Regions from separate parts of the Bradyrhizobium tunisiense genome, predicted to be linked through region 2. Evidence: riboswitches for the same ligand, from Rfam matches in the RefSeq annotation. Region 2 holds a riboswitch; the other holds the start of a gene.

Region 1 (7,549 bases), on a different contig from region 2:
GCCTGGAGGTGGTCGACGCCGGCACGCTGGCGCCAGGCGAGATGGGCGGCATCATCACCGACAAGCCGCGCGGCGGCACCCGCGATTTCAGCGTCGAGGCCGCGCTCCAGCCTGCGGAGCTGGCGTTTGCTTTTGAAGCCGGCCGGCGCGCGGTTGCGCGTGCGGCGACCAATCAGCCCGATCTGCTGATCTTCGGCGAGATGGGCATCGGCAACACCACGGCGTCGGCGGCGATTGCGGCGGGCCTGCTCGGCGTGAGTGCCGGGGAGATTGCAGGCAGCGGCACCGGTGTCGATGCGGCCGGCCGCGCGCACAAGGCACGCGTGATCGATGCCGCGATTGCGCTGCATGGCGTTGCGGGGGAGACGACCGACAAAATCCTGTGCGCCGTCGGCGGCCTCGAGATCGCGGCGATCTCAGGGGCGATCATCGCGGCCGCGCAAGCCCGCATCCCGGTCATGATCGACGGTTTCATCGTGTCGGTGGCAGCGCTCGCAGCAGTGCGGCTGAATCCGTCGTGCCAGCCGTTCCTGCTTGCCTCGCATCAATCGGCCGAGCAGGGGCATCGTCTGGTGCTGCGGGCACTGAACGTGCAGCCGCTGATCAGCCTCGATCTCAGGCTCGGCGAGGGATCGGGGGCTGCCATCGCGCTGCCGCTGGTGCGCCTCGCCTGCGCGCTCCACAACGGCATGGCAACATTCGCACAGGCCAACGTGCCTGACAGACCTAGCTGATCCGCTGATTGACAGCGACGACGCGCCAGCCGGCCGCCAGGCGATCGATCCGGGTCAGCGACAGCGGATCGATCACGAAGCGCAGGGCGGCTTGTGGCGTGAGGTCCAGCGCGATGCAGAGCGCGGCGCGGATGGTGCCGGAATGCACGACGAGCGTGGCCGATCCGGTCCCGATCCGCGACAGACCCAGCCGGACGCGCGCGACCTGATCCGCAAAGCTCTCGCCGCCCGGCGGGCGTCCGCCAGCCGGATCACTCCAGAACTGCGCGTAAGTCTCGCCGCCGGTTGCGGAAAGCTCGTCGTGCCGATGGCCTGTCCAGTCGCCGAAATCCTGCTCGCGGAATTCACCGATCAACTCCGGTTCGAGCCCCAGTGCGCGCGCAGTTTCGACCGTGCGCCGCGAGGGGCTGGCATAGCTGACGGCATTCCCAGGCAGACGCCGCTGCAGCGCCTCCAGTTGCGCGTGGTCGCCGAGATCGGCCGGCGCGTCGGCGGCGTGGATCGTCCCCTTCACGCCCTCGACGGGTGCGTGCCGTATCAGCCAGAGGAAGGTCTCGCCTTCCATGCTCATCTCCAAGGAAGTTGGTCGTGGTGACCATAACGCCGCAACTCGCACATTGACTCTGTCTTGATGGTAATCCTAGATGCTCCCGACGGTTTCCCCGAGAGGGGATGAAAAGGGAATGCGGTGCGGGGACGTTGTCCCCAATGCCGTGGCTGCCCCCGCAACTGTGAGCGGCGAATCTTGCCTCACGAGCCACTGGGTATCTCGGTCCCGGGAAGGCGATGCAAGGTACTGACCCGCGAGCCAGGAGACCTGCCGTCAGCCGTGGTCACACGCGAAGATGTCGGTCGGGGAGTACAGGCATTCGGCTTCATCGGACGGCTGCAAGGCCAAAGGTGAGACCTCGTTCGCTGTGACGTGCCACTGACGTCATACCGAGGTCCGAAACCGTGTTGTCCATCCGCATCGTACGATCGCGAGAATTCCTGCTCGCCTCCACCGCCCTCACATTCTTTGCCGTTCTCGATCTGCCCGCTGCGCTGGCGCAGCAGCTGCGCGAACCCCTGCCGCCTGTCGAGGTATCGCCGGCCGAGGCCCGCAAGCAGGCGAGACCAGCCGGCCGGGACGCGCAAAGCCCGCGCCGCGCGGCCGCGCGCAGGCCGGCGAGCGCAGTAACGGCGCCCACGCCCGCCTTGCCCGCCGCGACCGCACCGACGCCGCTCAACTCCAATGCCGTGGCCGAAAGCGCCTCGCGGCTCGGCCTGGCGGTGCGGCAGACGCCCGCAACCGTCGAGGTGATCTCGGCCGAGACGATGCGCGAGCAGGGCTATCGCACCGTGTCCGAGGTGGCGCAGGGCGCCGTCGGCGTTACCTCCGGCGACAATCCAGCCGAGCCTGCGGGCTTTTCCATGCGCGGCTTCACCAACAGCCAGATCAACACGCTCTACAACGGCATCAAGATCGGTCCGCAGAACATGACCTCGCGGATCACCGACACCGCCAATCTGGAGGCGGTGGAATTCCTCAAAGGTCCGGCCTCGCTGATGTCGGGCGAGGGCGCCGCCGGCGGAGCCGTCAACTTCGTCACCAAGCAGCCGCACACCGGAGCTATCCGGAACGAAGCTGATTTCTCCTGGGATTCGCTGAACTCGTTCCGCACCCATTACGGTTCGGGCGGCAGCACCAACGTGCAAGGCCTCGATTACCGCTTCGACATCAGCCGTTCCGCGCTCAACGGCTTTGCCGACGACACCAACGTCAAGACGTTCGGCACGTCCGGCCAGCTCAATTACCGCATCTCGGACAGCCTCAAGATCTGGGGCGCGATCGAGTACCGCGAGGACCGCTCGAAAGCCTATTGGGGCGCACCGCTGGTGCCGATCGCCTTCAGCGGCTCGCACGCGACGAGCGGCATCGTCTCCGGCAATTACGTCTCGAACTACAACGGAACCAATCTCGGTGCTGTCACCATCGACGACCGCACCTTCAACACCAACTACAACGTGCTCGACAACAAGAACGTGGCGCAGGAAGTATGGCTGCGTGGCGGTTTCGAGCTGAAGCTGGCGCCTGACCTGACGTTGAAAAGCCAGGCGTACGGCTACGGCGCCGAGCGCAAATGGTTCAACAATGAGATCGAGGCGTTCAATTCCACCACGAACCTGGTCGATCGCGAGCGCTTCTATGTCGCGCACAGCCAGCGCCTGGTCGGCAACGTCACCGACCTGATCTGGGATACCGATATCGCCGGTTTCGACAACCGGCTGGTCACGACGCTCTCGTCGAGCTATCTCGATTTCGTCAGGCCCGGCGCGGCGAACTTTCCCGGCGATTCCGTTTCGCTGGTCGATCCCAACCGTGGCTTTTACGGCCTGCTCACGACGCAGCAACAGACCGCGCGCATCGACAACGAGGCGCTGTCGTTCGAAGACCGGCTGAAGCTGACGCGCAGCTTCGCGCTGGTTGGTGGCCTGCGCGTCGAACATATCGGGCTCGACCGCAACTCGACCGACGTCAACGGCCTCGTAAAGGCAGGTTTTCCGTACACCAAAGACTGGGCGCCGGTGACCGGCCGCATCGGCTACACCTGGGAGGCCGTTCCCGGCCTGACCTTCTACAGCCAATACGCCACCGGCGCCGACGTCGCAGCCAATAACATCTTCCTGCTCGCACCCACCCAGCCGCTCGACCTGACCACCGCGCGCACCTACGAGACCGGCGTCAAACACCTGTTCTGGGACAACAGGGCCGAATGGTCGTTCTCGGCATACGACATCCAGCGCAAGAATGTCTATGCAGCGGCCGGCGGGATGCAACTCAACATCGCGGGACGACAGGAATCCAAGGGCGTCGAGCTCGCCGCGTCCGTTCGGCCGATCGAACCGTTGAGGCTATGGGGCAACATCGCCTATGTCGATGCGCGCTATGCCGATTACAATTTCACCGGCGGCTCGTTTTCCGGCAATACGCCGCCGAACGTGCCGCGCATCGTCGCGAACGCCGGCGCGTCCTACCGGTTCTTCACGCCCTGGCCGGTGGAGCTCGGCATCACCGGCCGCCATGTCGGCGACCGCTACAACACCGACGCCAACACGGTGACAATGAAGGCGTATACCGTTGCCGACGTCTACGCCTTCGTCGACATCCCCAGGACAGTGTTCAACGCGGTGGAGAAGGCCAGGCTGACTTTCCGCGTTCGCAACATCACGGACAAGCGCTACGCGATCTGGGGCGATCCGTTCTATCCGGACCAGATTCTCCTGGGCGCGCCCCGAACCTACGAACTCTCGGCGTCCTTCAAATGGTAGGACGCTGACCGCATGATGCGCGCGACCGTCCTGCTGCACCGCTGGCTCGGGATTGCGTTCTGCCTGCTGTTCGCGATGTGGTTCGCGACCGGCATCGTCATGCACTTCGTTCCGTTTCCGTCGCTGACGGAAGCGGAGCGATTTGCAGGGCTCGCGCCGGTCGAGCGCGCGGAGCCGCAGATCGCGGTTGCGGACGCCGTGGTCGCGAGTGGAATGAGGGACGCGACACGGGTCAGGTTGATCCGGCGCAGCGATGGACTCGCTTACGTTGTCGCGGGAGCATCGGGGCTGCGCGCGTTGCACGCGTCCGACGGAGGTGACGCCTTGGTGAGGTCGGTCGACATCGCTCTCGCGATTGCGCGCGATCATGCCAGCCGTCGCGGGCTCGACGCCGCGCAAGCAACAGTGCAGGCGCAGGCGGACCACGATCAGTGGACCGTGCCGAACGGCTTCGATCGACATCGCCCGCTGTTTCGCATCGTGCTCGCAGATCCCGACGGCACGGAAATATACGTCTCCTCGCGCACCGGCGAAGTGGTCCTCGACACGATACGGAGCGAACGGGGGTGGAACCTCGTGGGCAGCGTGCTGCACTGGATCTATCCGACCGTGCTGAGGCGAAATTGGGCGCTATGGGACGGCGTCGTCTGGACATTGTCGCTGCTGGCCCTGATCGCGGCCGTGCTTGGCGCGGCGCTCGGGATCATCCGGCTGCGGATGAGGGACGGTCAACTCGCAACGCCTTACCGCGGCTGGCACGCGTTGCATCACCTCCTCGGCCTGGCGGCGATGGTGTTCGTGCTCACCTGGATCTTCAGCGGCTGGCTCTCGATGGACCACGGGCGGTTGTTCTCGCCCGGACAGTTGATGCCTCCAGAGGCCGGCGTGATCAACGGTGCGCCGGATTGGCGGGAGGTCGCATCGCTCGATCGCCAGCCAATATCCTCCTCGGCCCGCGAGGTCGAATGGTTCGGCTTCAATGGCACTGTCTATCGGCGCGACCGCGTCGCGCTCGATGATCAGAGATTGATCGGGGCAGGGGATCTGCCGCACCAGCAGCGGACGGCCTTTCTCAGCGCGCGCGAGGTATCGGCACTGACGGCGCGCCTCTCCCCGGACTGCAAGACGCCGGTCGTCGTCGCCGATGACGATGTCTACCTCATGCGATCGGCTCTCCCGGCTGCTCCTGTCTTTCGCTCGCGCTGCGGCGATCTCTGGTTCGACATCGATGGCGCGGACGGCCGCGTGCTGCAACGGCTGGATGCCTCGCGCCGCGCCTATCGTTGGCTGTATGGCGCACTCCACACACTCGATTTTCCGATTCTCATGGCACATCCGCGTTTGCGCGATGTCATGATCGTCGGCCTCTGTGCGCTAGGCTTCGTGTTCTCCATGACCGGCGTCGTCATCGGCTGGCGGCGCTTGCGGCTCTCCCTGACAGGCTGACCTCAGGCGAACCAGCGACGATCGCAACGCGCGGCGGCTCTTCGAGGCTTGGGAGGGTCCAAATAGCGGTGAGATCCTGCTGGCGAAGGGCCGGTTAGTGGCATACCATTTGCAAGCGAATGGGCTCTGGTTTCACCTGCCCTTGGCCAACGATGGCCGGATCACTGGCATTACTGGGAGGACTTCATGGATCGCAGGACCGTATTGAAGGGACTGGCGGGCGCGGGCGGTCTGGCATTGACTGGACTCTCGGCCCCGGCCATCGCGCAAGGCGCCTCGGCTCGCACGCTCCGCTTCGTGCCGCAGGCCAATCTCGCCAATTTCGATCCGATCTGGGGCACGCAATATGTCGTGCGCAATGCCGCGGCGATGGTGTGGGACACGCTTTACGGCATCGATGCGCGACTGCAGCCGCAGCGGCAAATGGTCGAGTCCGAGGAGACCTCCGACGACGGCAAGATCTGGACCTTCAAGCTGCGCCCGGGCCTCAAGTTCCACGACGGCGAGCCGGTGCTTGCCAAGGACGTCGTTGCGAGCCTGTCGCGCTGGGCTGCACGCGATCCGATGGGGCTGATGATCCTCGCGATCCAGCAGGAATTGACCGCCGTCGACGACCGCACCTTCAAATGGGTCTTGAAGCAGCCCTTCCCGAAAATGCTCTACGCGCTCGCCAAGAACAACGCGCCATGCTCCTTCATCATGCCCGAGCGCATCGCCAAGACCGATCCCTTCAAGCAGATCACCGAATATATCGGCTCGGGCCCGATGAAGTTCGCCAAGAGCGAATGGGTCCCCGGCGCCAAGTCGGTGTTCGAGAAGTTCACCGATTACGTGCCGCGGCAGGAGAAGGCGTCGTGGCTGGCCGGCGGCAAGCAGATCATGGTCGATCGTATCGAGTGGATCGTGATGCCGGATCCGGCCACTGCAGCAGCCGCATTGCAGAACGGCGAGGTCGACTGGTGGGAAAACCCCATCGCCGATCTCGTGCCCGTGCTGAAGAAGAACAAGAACATCAGCGTCGACATCGGCGATCCCCTCGGCAATATCGGCTCGTTCCGCATGAACCATCTGTTCGCGCCGTTCAACGACGTGCGGGCGCGGCGTGCGGTGCTGATGGCGCTCAGCCAGGAAGACTACATGCGCGCCATCGTCGGCGACGACAACGCATTGTGGAAGTCGTTGCCCGGCTTCTTCACGCCGGACACGCCTGTTTACAACGATATGGGCGGCGAGATCCTGAAGGGCAAGCGCGACCTCGACGCCGCCAAGAAGCTTCTGGCCGAGAGCGGCTATTCCGGCCAGCCGGTGACGTGCCTGGTCGCGCAGGATCAGCCGATCACGAAGGCGCAAGGCGACGTCACCGCGGACCTGCTGAAGAAGCTCGGCATGAATGTCGACTTCGTCGCGACCGATTGGGGCACGGTCGGCTCCCGTCGCGCCGCAAAGACACCACCGGGACAGGGCGGCTGGAACATGTTCCACAGCTGGCATGCCGGCGCCGATTGCATCACGCCCGCCGCCTACACGGCCATCCGCGCCAACGGAGACAAGGCCTGGTTCGGCTGGCCGAACAGCCCGAACACCGAGAAGGAGATCACTGGCTGGTTTGACGCCAAGAGTGTCGACGAAGAGAAGGCGGCGATCGGACGGGTCAACAAGGCGGCGATCGAGGATGTCGTCTACGCGCCGACCGGCTTCTTCCTGACCTACACGGCCTGGCGCAAGAACGTCTCCGGCATCACCAAGGGGCCGCTGCCGTTCTTCTGGGGCGTGTCGAAGTCCGCATGATCGCGCGCTGAGGCCAGATGCTCTCTTACATCCTCCGTCGCATCGTCGCGACCTTGCCGGTCATGGCAATCGTCGCACTGTTCGTGTTCAGCCTGCTCTACATTGCGCCGGGTGATCCGGCCGTGGTGATCGCGGGCGACCAGGCGAGCCCGGAGGATGTGGAGCGCATCCGCCAGAGTCTCGGCCTCGACCGGCCCTTCCTGATCCAGTTCGGAAGCTGGGTCTGGCGCATCCTGCACGGCGATCTCGGCACCTCGATCTTCACCAAC
Region 2 (7,549 bases):
TGCGAGCCTATCAGCGGCAGCTATCTCCGCGAGATCGCGACCCGTCTGCCTTACTGCGACTATCAGTGCTATGCGCTGTTCTGCGAGGCCCTCGCGACGGATGGCGTGAGGGTGGCGTCATGAAATTCGTGGTGGTCAACCACGAGCCTCCGTTGCGCGCGGCCACGTGCAGCACCTGCTCGCGGTCGCTCTGCTCCGGCTATGTCCGGCATGCGCGCACACAGCGCCGCTACTGTGACTACGATTGCTACCGGCGCGGCGAACTCGTCCTGTTCTTCGTACAATGGCCGATGCCTGGGTGCACGGAACCGGCCGCCGCGAACGTCGAGCTCGCCGCTCGCAATATGATCGAGACGATGGCGGCCCTGGGTGCGGTCTGGTGCTGGAGCTGCACGATGCACGCTTGGACCTTCGCAAGAGCTTTGACCGGCGCATCCTTGGAAGGTCGCGATCCGATCACGCTGGAAGGAGGTGACATCTAGCTGCGCGACTGCACTCGCGTGGAAGCCGCAGCGACGTAACCTTGCAGGCGCCGGTGTTCAGCCCCGGCGGCGTCGACTAGGGAGCGGGCGCTGCGGCCGCCACGGGTGCCGTTGCTCCGGCCTCGTGCGTCACCACACGCTCGTTGCTCTTGCCGGCGATCATGCTGCTGCCCTCGAACCGCGCGCGGTACACCAGCACGTTCTCGATTACGCGCTGGACGTAGTTGCGTGTCTCCGACAGCGGGATGCGCTCGACCCAATCGACCGGATCGACCCTGGGATCCCGGGGGTCGCCGCGCGCCTGCACCCATTCGCGCACGCGGCCGCGGCCGGCATTGTAGCCGGCGAAGGTCATGATCTGGTTGCCGCGGTATTCCGAGAAAAGCGCGCTGAGCTCGGCCGCGCCCATCTGCGTGTTGTAGACGGGGTCGGAGACCATCTTGCCCCAGTCGTAAGTCAGTCCGAAACGTCTGGCGGTATCGCGTCCGGCCTCCGGCGTCACCTGCATCAGCCCGACCGCGTTGGCATGCGACTTGTCGCGCTGCTCGAAGGAGCTTTCGGTGCGCGCCACCGAATAGATCACGCTGGTCTCGATCGCGGGCGCGACCTGCTGGTGCTCGGGGATGCCGATGGTGGGGAAGGCGTAATGGTCGAGCGCGAGCCCGCGCGCCAGCGCCGACTTGCCGACCTCCAGCATCACGCGCGCATCGTTGCGCCGGCCGGCGAGCTCGCCGAGCGCTTCGAGCGCCGCGACGTCGGTGCTCTCCTTGGCGAAATCCTGGGCATAGTAGAACACCATGTCGCGCTCGCCGATGTCGTAGAGCATGTCGGCGGCACGCACGCGCTCGTCTGCGGGCGGCGTGTCGGCCGAGGCCAGCACGGGCGAGGGCGCACGCAGCTCGATGCGGTCGAGACCGAGCTTTGCGCGCGCAAGCTGGCCGTAATACGCGGTCGAATAGCGCGATGCCGCCCGATAGCTCATGCGCGCATCTGCGGTCGCGCCCATCGCTTCGGCGGCACGGCCGCGCCAGTAATGGGCACGCGACAGCGCGATCGGATTGGCCGAGCCTTCGTCGATGGCGGCGAAGTGCACCAGCGCCGCCTGGGGATCGTCGAGGAAGCGCAGCGCGATCCAGCCGCACATGAAATGATAGTCGACGCGGTAGACTTCCTTCTCGGGCACCGCGGCGGTGCGAACCACGTCATAGGCCGTCCTGGACTTGCCCTGGTCGAGCAGCTTGCGCGCCAGCATGCGGCGCTCGCGCCACCAGGCATCGGTATCTTGCGCGGCCATGGTGTCGGGCTGGGCGGCGAGGATCACCTCGGCCGCGTCGTCGATGCGGTCGTTCTGGAGATGCCACTGGGCGCGGCACAGCACATAGCCGAGATCGCGTCGCGCCTCGGTCGGGACGTCCTCCAGATAGTCCTTGGCCTTGCTCGACTTGCCGGTGACGGCGGCGCAGGCCTTGACGATCGCGAGCGCATCCTCGCCGAGCCGTTTTGCGGCGCGCCGCGCGCCCAAATAGTCCTTGGCGCCGAGCCGCTTGTCCATCCGGGCGCGATGATCGTCCGCGGTCAGGAGGTCGCGGAACGCCTCGTAGGAATCCTCCTCGCTGCGCTCCGACAATTCGTCCGCGCGCCAGGCCTCGCGCACGAGTCGCGCGGCCCTATCGGCGTCGCCTTCGGCAAGCAGCACGCGGGCGAGCGCGAACTTGCCCTTGGCGCTGGTCGGTTGGTCCATGGTGAATTTGTGCACGGTGGCGGCGTCGGCTTTCTCCTGCCACAGCCGCGCCTCGGCGCGCCGGCGCAGCAACGCGCGACTCGGCCAGTCCGGATTGGCCTCGAGGAAGGCGGCGTAACGCTTGAAATTCGCCGTGCTGTCGGAGTGGCGCAGCATGAACCAGTCCGCGAGCTTACGTCCGGCGGGATCGGTGATGCGCTCGCGCGCTGCGCTCGCGTCATCGGTCTTGCCCTTGCGGGTGAGATCGATGGCGTCCTTCAGCGCGGCGAGGTCGCCGGTCAGCGGCGGTGTTGCGGGCTTGTCAGACGGCGCGTCGTCGGCCTTCTTCGATTTGTGTCTGGCCTCGGCATGCTTGCCGTGGCGCGACTTCACCGCCGTGTGGCGATGCTTGCCGCCCTTCGCCTCATGCGTCTTCTTCGGCGCGGACGATTTGTGGCTGCTCTTGGCCGCGATCTCGGTGGGAAGAAGGGCCATTGCGGCCACGGCAACGACACACGCGAGCGAGCGTAGGCACTGGTTCATTCCATGGTCCCCCTGCGAAACCACTACAAACCAAGGTCCGCGACGACATGCGGCTTGAGAATCAAGGCACCGACACGGTGCATCACTACCGTGTCGCATCCTCACGCTGTCGCAACAATGCGGCAAAATACGGATGTGATGCGGGAACTTCCGCGCTGGGGGAGCAAAGGATAGTCTCTTAAGCCTTTGTTAACGATCCGGGCCCGCGCGACAGTTTGGCCGGGTCCAGGGCGTCAGCAGGGGCAGATTGCGCGTGTTCCCGAATCCCGATCCGGTGTATGGAATCCCTCGCTTCGTCCTTTGAGCCTTTGCCCCGCGCCTATGCCGATTTTCAACCAGTCGATCCGGCGCAAGATCGTCGGCATCGCCCTCGGATTGATCGTCCTGATGCTGGTCACCTCGATCCTGTCGATGGTGATGTCGAGCCAGGTCGGTGTCCTCCTGGGCGAGCTGACCAACCGCTACATCCCGGCCTACAGCCATCTGGCCCGCGCCAATATCCGTTCCCTGGAGCGCGCCCTGGCGCTGCGGCAAATGGTCATGACCAAGATGGGGGCGTCGTCGGACGAGGAGACGTATGCGGCGCGGCTTCGCGACTTCGAGGCATTGGACCGCAAGTTCGAGGAAGAAGCCGAGGCAGCGCGCAAGCACATCAACGCGATCATCGATGATCCCAGGACGTATTCCGACAATGCCGCGCTGGCACGGCTCGACGTCCGCATCGAGAGCGCCGTCACCGAGTTGCGGCGCAATCTGGACGAGGGCAATGCGAAACTGCTGAAGCAGATCGAGGCCAAGGACGTGGTCCAGGCCCGCGCCACGCTGGAACAGCTGGACACCCTGCGCGATGCGTTCAACCGGAAGGTCGACGCGATCAGGGCGGACATGCTGACGCAGGTCTTCTTCTCGACGTCGCAAGTGATTGGCCGCCAATACCAGGCCATCATCGTGTCGGGAGCCGTGACCTTGCTCGCGGCGGTGCTCGGATTTGCCTTTGCGCTCCTGGTGTCCAGCGGTATCACGCGCCCGGTGCGGCTGCTGCTCGCCGGCACCCGCGAGGTCGAAGCCGGTCGCTTCGACAAGACCATCACCGTCTCCACCCAGGACGAGATCGGCGAACTCGCCGCGGCGTTCAACCGCATGACCGAGCAGCTCAGGCACAACGAGCGCGTCCGCGAGACCTTTGGCCGCTACATCGATCCCAAGGTGGTGCAGGGGCTGATCGACCGGCCGGAGATCGCGATCGACGGCGAGCGCCGGGTCATGACCATCATGTTCTGCGACATGAGCGGCTTCACCGCGATGAGCGAGGGCATGACCCCGCGCGGCCTCGTGCGGGTGATGAACCACTATTTCACGATGATGTCCGCACCCATCAGGGGCAACCGCGGCATCATCGATAAATATATCGGCGATGCCATCATGTCCTATTGGGGCCCGCCCTTCATCGAGGACGACGAGCAGGCGTTGCTCGCGGGCCTCGCCGCCATCGAGATGACCGAGCAGGTGCCGGCGCTCCAGAAGCAGCTGCCCGACCTGCTCGGCATCCGCGCCATGCCGGCACCGTGCGATTTGCGGGTCGGCATCGCCACCGGCGAGGTCCTGACCGGCAGCATCGGTTCCGAATTGATGATGAGCTTTACGGTGATGGGGGATGCCGTGAACCTCGCTTCCCGGCTTGAGGCCGTCAACAAGGTTTACGGCACCCGCATCCTGATCGCGCAGGCCACCGCTGATGCGGTCGGATCGCGGCTCGAACTGCGCGAGATCGATCGTCTCGCGGTCGCCGGCCAGAGCGCGCCGCAGGCGATCTTCGAAGTGATGGCGAGGGCGGGCGCGCTCACCGGCGCACAGGAGAGCCTGCGCATGCACTATGCCGAAGCGCTCGCCGCCTATCGCGCCCGGCGCTTCGAGGAGGCGCGCGCGGCCTTCAACGCGGCGCTCGAAGCCGTCCCCGGCGACGGACCGTCGCGCGCGATGCTCGGCCGCATCGCGCAGTTCGAGGCGAACCCGCCGGACGCCGGCTGGGACGGCGCCTGGCGGCTGGACAGCAAATAGCTGCCGCCCCGGAAAAATTGTTTCTACTCGATAACGATGTTCGCCGTGACCTATTTCCCGGGCTTAGGTTGAATGTCCTTGAGGCGTTTGACGGGGACACGCCGATGACGGAACTTCAGGACAGGCTGGAACGGTTCGAGACACTGACCGCCGAATGCGAGCTGATTGCCAAGCTCGCGACCGACAGCACCAAGCGCGAGTTCTATCTGAAGCTTTCGGAGCAGTACCGTCAGTTGGCGACGGACATGCGGCAGGCGATCGCGACCAAGGCCGCGGCCTGAGGCCGGCTGCAATCCGTTCTTAAGGTTTGGCGCGCATCCTTGACGCAGCGGGCGATCGCTCGTGCTGGGAAGGCCGGGGTTCGCTGCAGTGCAGCGTGCCTCGCGAGTGTCATTTGCCATGCTCGACAGGGCAATCACATGCGCCTCGTTGCCGTGATCATATTCGCGCTCATGACGGCGTCCTGCAATCAGGATCAGGACATCACCGGCTCGACATCGGCCTGCCCGATGCGGAACTACAGCTCGTACAATCCCCGCGACATGAACCAGTGTGTCAATGCCTGCAGATCCTGCGATCGCGGCACCACGGTCACGTGCACGACCTCCTGCACCCTCAAGGGCGCGCGCTGAGAGCAACCGGCGGTGCTTGGGCACCGGAACGATTCACCTGGGTTAATCATTGAAGAAGCGGAAGGACGCGGAGTCCGATGAAATGGGTATGCTCGATCCCGGTCGATTTCTGGTGTCCTGCTCGCACTGCGATGCCTGGCCGATGGCGGTCAACGTGAAGCGATCGAGCTGGTGGGCGTCCCCGCATGAGGTCCGCTTTGTCTGCACGCGCTGCCGACGCGAGGAAACCGCGATCGTCTCGGCCTCCGGCGAATTGACTCCGATCAAGCGCGTCGATGTTCCGCCACGCGACGTCGCTGCCGCCTGGGCACAGGCCCAGCGTTTGCGAGGGCGGACCTGAGCGCGGTGACAACGGCCACCGGTCGATTGACTCCCCGGCGGAACGACACGTAAGTTGATCGGTGACGGTTCTCCTCAGGGAGATCAAAAGGGAATGTGGTGCGGGATTGTCCCAACGGGAATTGTCTCAACGCCACGGCTGCCCCCGCAACTGTAAGCGGTGAATCTTTCGTCCTATGCCACTGGGAACTCGGTCCTGGGAAGGCGACGTAAGGTAACGACCCGCGAGCCAGGAGACCTGCCGTCAGCCGTGGTCACACGCGAAGATGTCGGTCGGGGAGTGCAGACATCGGCTTCACCGGAGCAATCCATCGCTCCACCGTGAAACCTCGTTCGCTGTGACGTGCCACTGACGTCATACCGAGGTTTACAATTGTGTCCCGTCTTGTCTCTGCCGCCGGGCGCCTCAGCGCTGGCCTGTTCGCGTCCGTTGCCTTCCATTCGCTCGATCTCTCTCCGGCCTTCGCCCAGCAGGTCCTTGCCGAGCAGCTGCCACCGATTGAAGTGACCAAGCCCGACGACCAGAACCGCACGCGGGCCAGGGCGACCGGTGACGGCGCGACGAGGCCCCGCGCGACGGCCGATGTCGCGCCGTCGGGCAATGGCGCCGGCTCGGCCGTCGAGGCTGTCGCCGGCAACGGCGGTATCGTCGGTGCTGCCACGACCGTCGTCACGGCCGCGGATATCGCGCACGCGCCGTCGCAGACGCTGGCCGAGATCATCGCGACGCAGACGCCGGGGGCCCAGATCACGACGTTCTATGGCGGCCCGATCGGTGCCAAGACCGGCGTGGACCTGCGCGGCTTCGGCGCGTTTGCCACCGCCAACACGCTGGTGCTGGTCAATGGACGGCGGCTGAACGACATCGACATGGCACAGGTGGACCTCTCCACCATCCCGCTCAATTCCATCGAGCGTATCGAGATCACGCGCGGCAATTCCGGAGCGGTGCTCTATGGCGACAACGCTGTCGGCGGCGTGATCAACATCGTCACCAAGAGCGGCGTCGGCGGACCGCCCGTGACCGCGCGCATCGAGGCCGGCTTCGGCTCGTTCAACACGAAAGTCGGCAACGTCTCGACCTCGCTCAATGCCGGTCCGTGGTCTACCTCGTTCTATGGCAACGCCGTCGGGACCGACGGCTACCGCGACAACAACCGCTATTCCCAGCAGAACGGCGTCGGCAATCTCAATTACGCGACACCGGGCCTGACCGCTTTTCTCACCGTCACGGGCGATCATCAGGAATTGCGGCTGCCGGGCGGGCGGACCGTCGACCCATCGATCGGCCTCGACGAGGTCGCGACCGACCGGCGAGGGACCAGCACGCCGTTCAACTATGCCAACCAGCAGGGCTTCAGTGTGACCGCGGGCTTCACCAAGACCCTCGTCAACGGCGTCGATCTCATCGTCGACGGCGGCGTGCGCGACAAGAAACAGCAGAGTGCGTTCTTCTCCAGCCCGGTGCCGGTTCCGGGCTTCTTCACGTCGACCTATGCCGATTCCCATCTGACCACGTGGTCGATCACGCCGCGGCTCAGCGTGAAGAGCCTGCTGCTCGGAATGCCATCGCAGCTCCTCACCGGCATCGACTATTACGACGCGAGCTTTCAGCAGAACCGCGGCGCCGGGCAGGGGCTCTCCCCCTGGCATGATTACGACCTCAGGCAGCAGACGGTTGCGGGCTATTTTCAGCACACATTGGGCGTGTCGCCTACGACTGACATTTCCTATGGCGCGCGGGTGCAGACGATCAATCTTGCGGCGCGCGACAA

What was found. A riboswitch is a leader RNA that binds a small molecule or an ion and turns the genes downstream of it on or off. The one in region 2 is predicted to bind cobalamin.
Region 1: linked by a shared signal. The riboswitch ahead of ACFDR6_RS22535 (TonB-dependent receptor) and the one ahead of ACFDR6_RS26375 (TonB-dependent receptor) in region 2 are both predicted to bind cobalamin.

Annotation. Positions count from the first base shown of each region.
Region 1 covers NZ_JBHLEV010000004.1:827,704-835,252, forward strand. Annotated here, with positions in the region: gene cobT (nicotinate-nucleotide--dimethylbenzimidazole phosphoribosyltransferase) at 1-734, shown strand, start outside; gene ACFDR6_RS22530 (histidine phosphatase family protein) at 727-1,299, opposite strand; cobalamin riboswitch at 1,372-1,573, shown strand; gene ACFDR6_RS22535 (TonB-dependent receptor) at 1,689-4,046, shown strand; gene ACFDR6_RS22540 (PepSY domain-containing protein) at 4,059-5,492, shown strand; gene ACFDR6_RS22545 (ABC transporter substrate-binding protein) at 5,679-7,280, shown strand; gene ACFDR6_RS22550 (ABC transporter permease) at 7,298-7,549, shown strand, end outside.
Region 2 covers NZ_JBHLEV010000006.1:362,126-369,674, forward strand. Annotated here, with positions in the region: gene ACFDR6_RS26340 (hypothetical protein) at 1-123, shown strand, start outside; gene ACFDR6_RS26345 (hypothetical protein) at 120-482, shown strand; gene ACFDR6_RS26350 (transglycosylase SLT domain-containing protein) at 559-2,745, opposite strand; gene ACFDR6_RS26355 (adenylate/guanylate cyclase domain-containing protein) at 3,067-4,803, shown strand; gene ACFDR6_RS26360 (hypothetical protein) at 4,908-5,084, shown strand; gene ACFDR6_RS26365 (hypothetical protein) at 5,223-5,435, shown strand; gene ACFDR6_RS26370 (hypothetical protein) at 5,518-5,775, shown strand; cobalamin riboswitch at 5,824-6,034, shown strand; gene ACFDR6_RS26375 (TonB-dependent receptor) at 6,150-7,549, shown strand, end outside.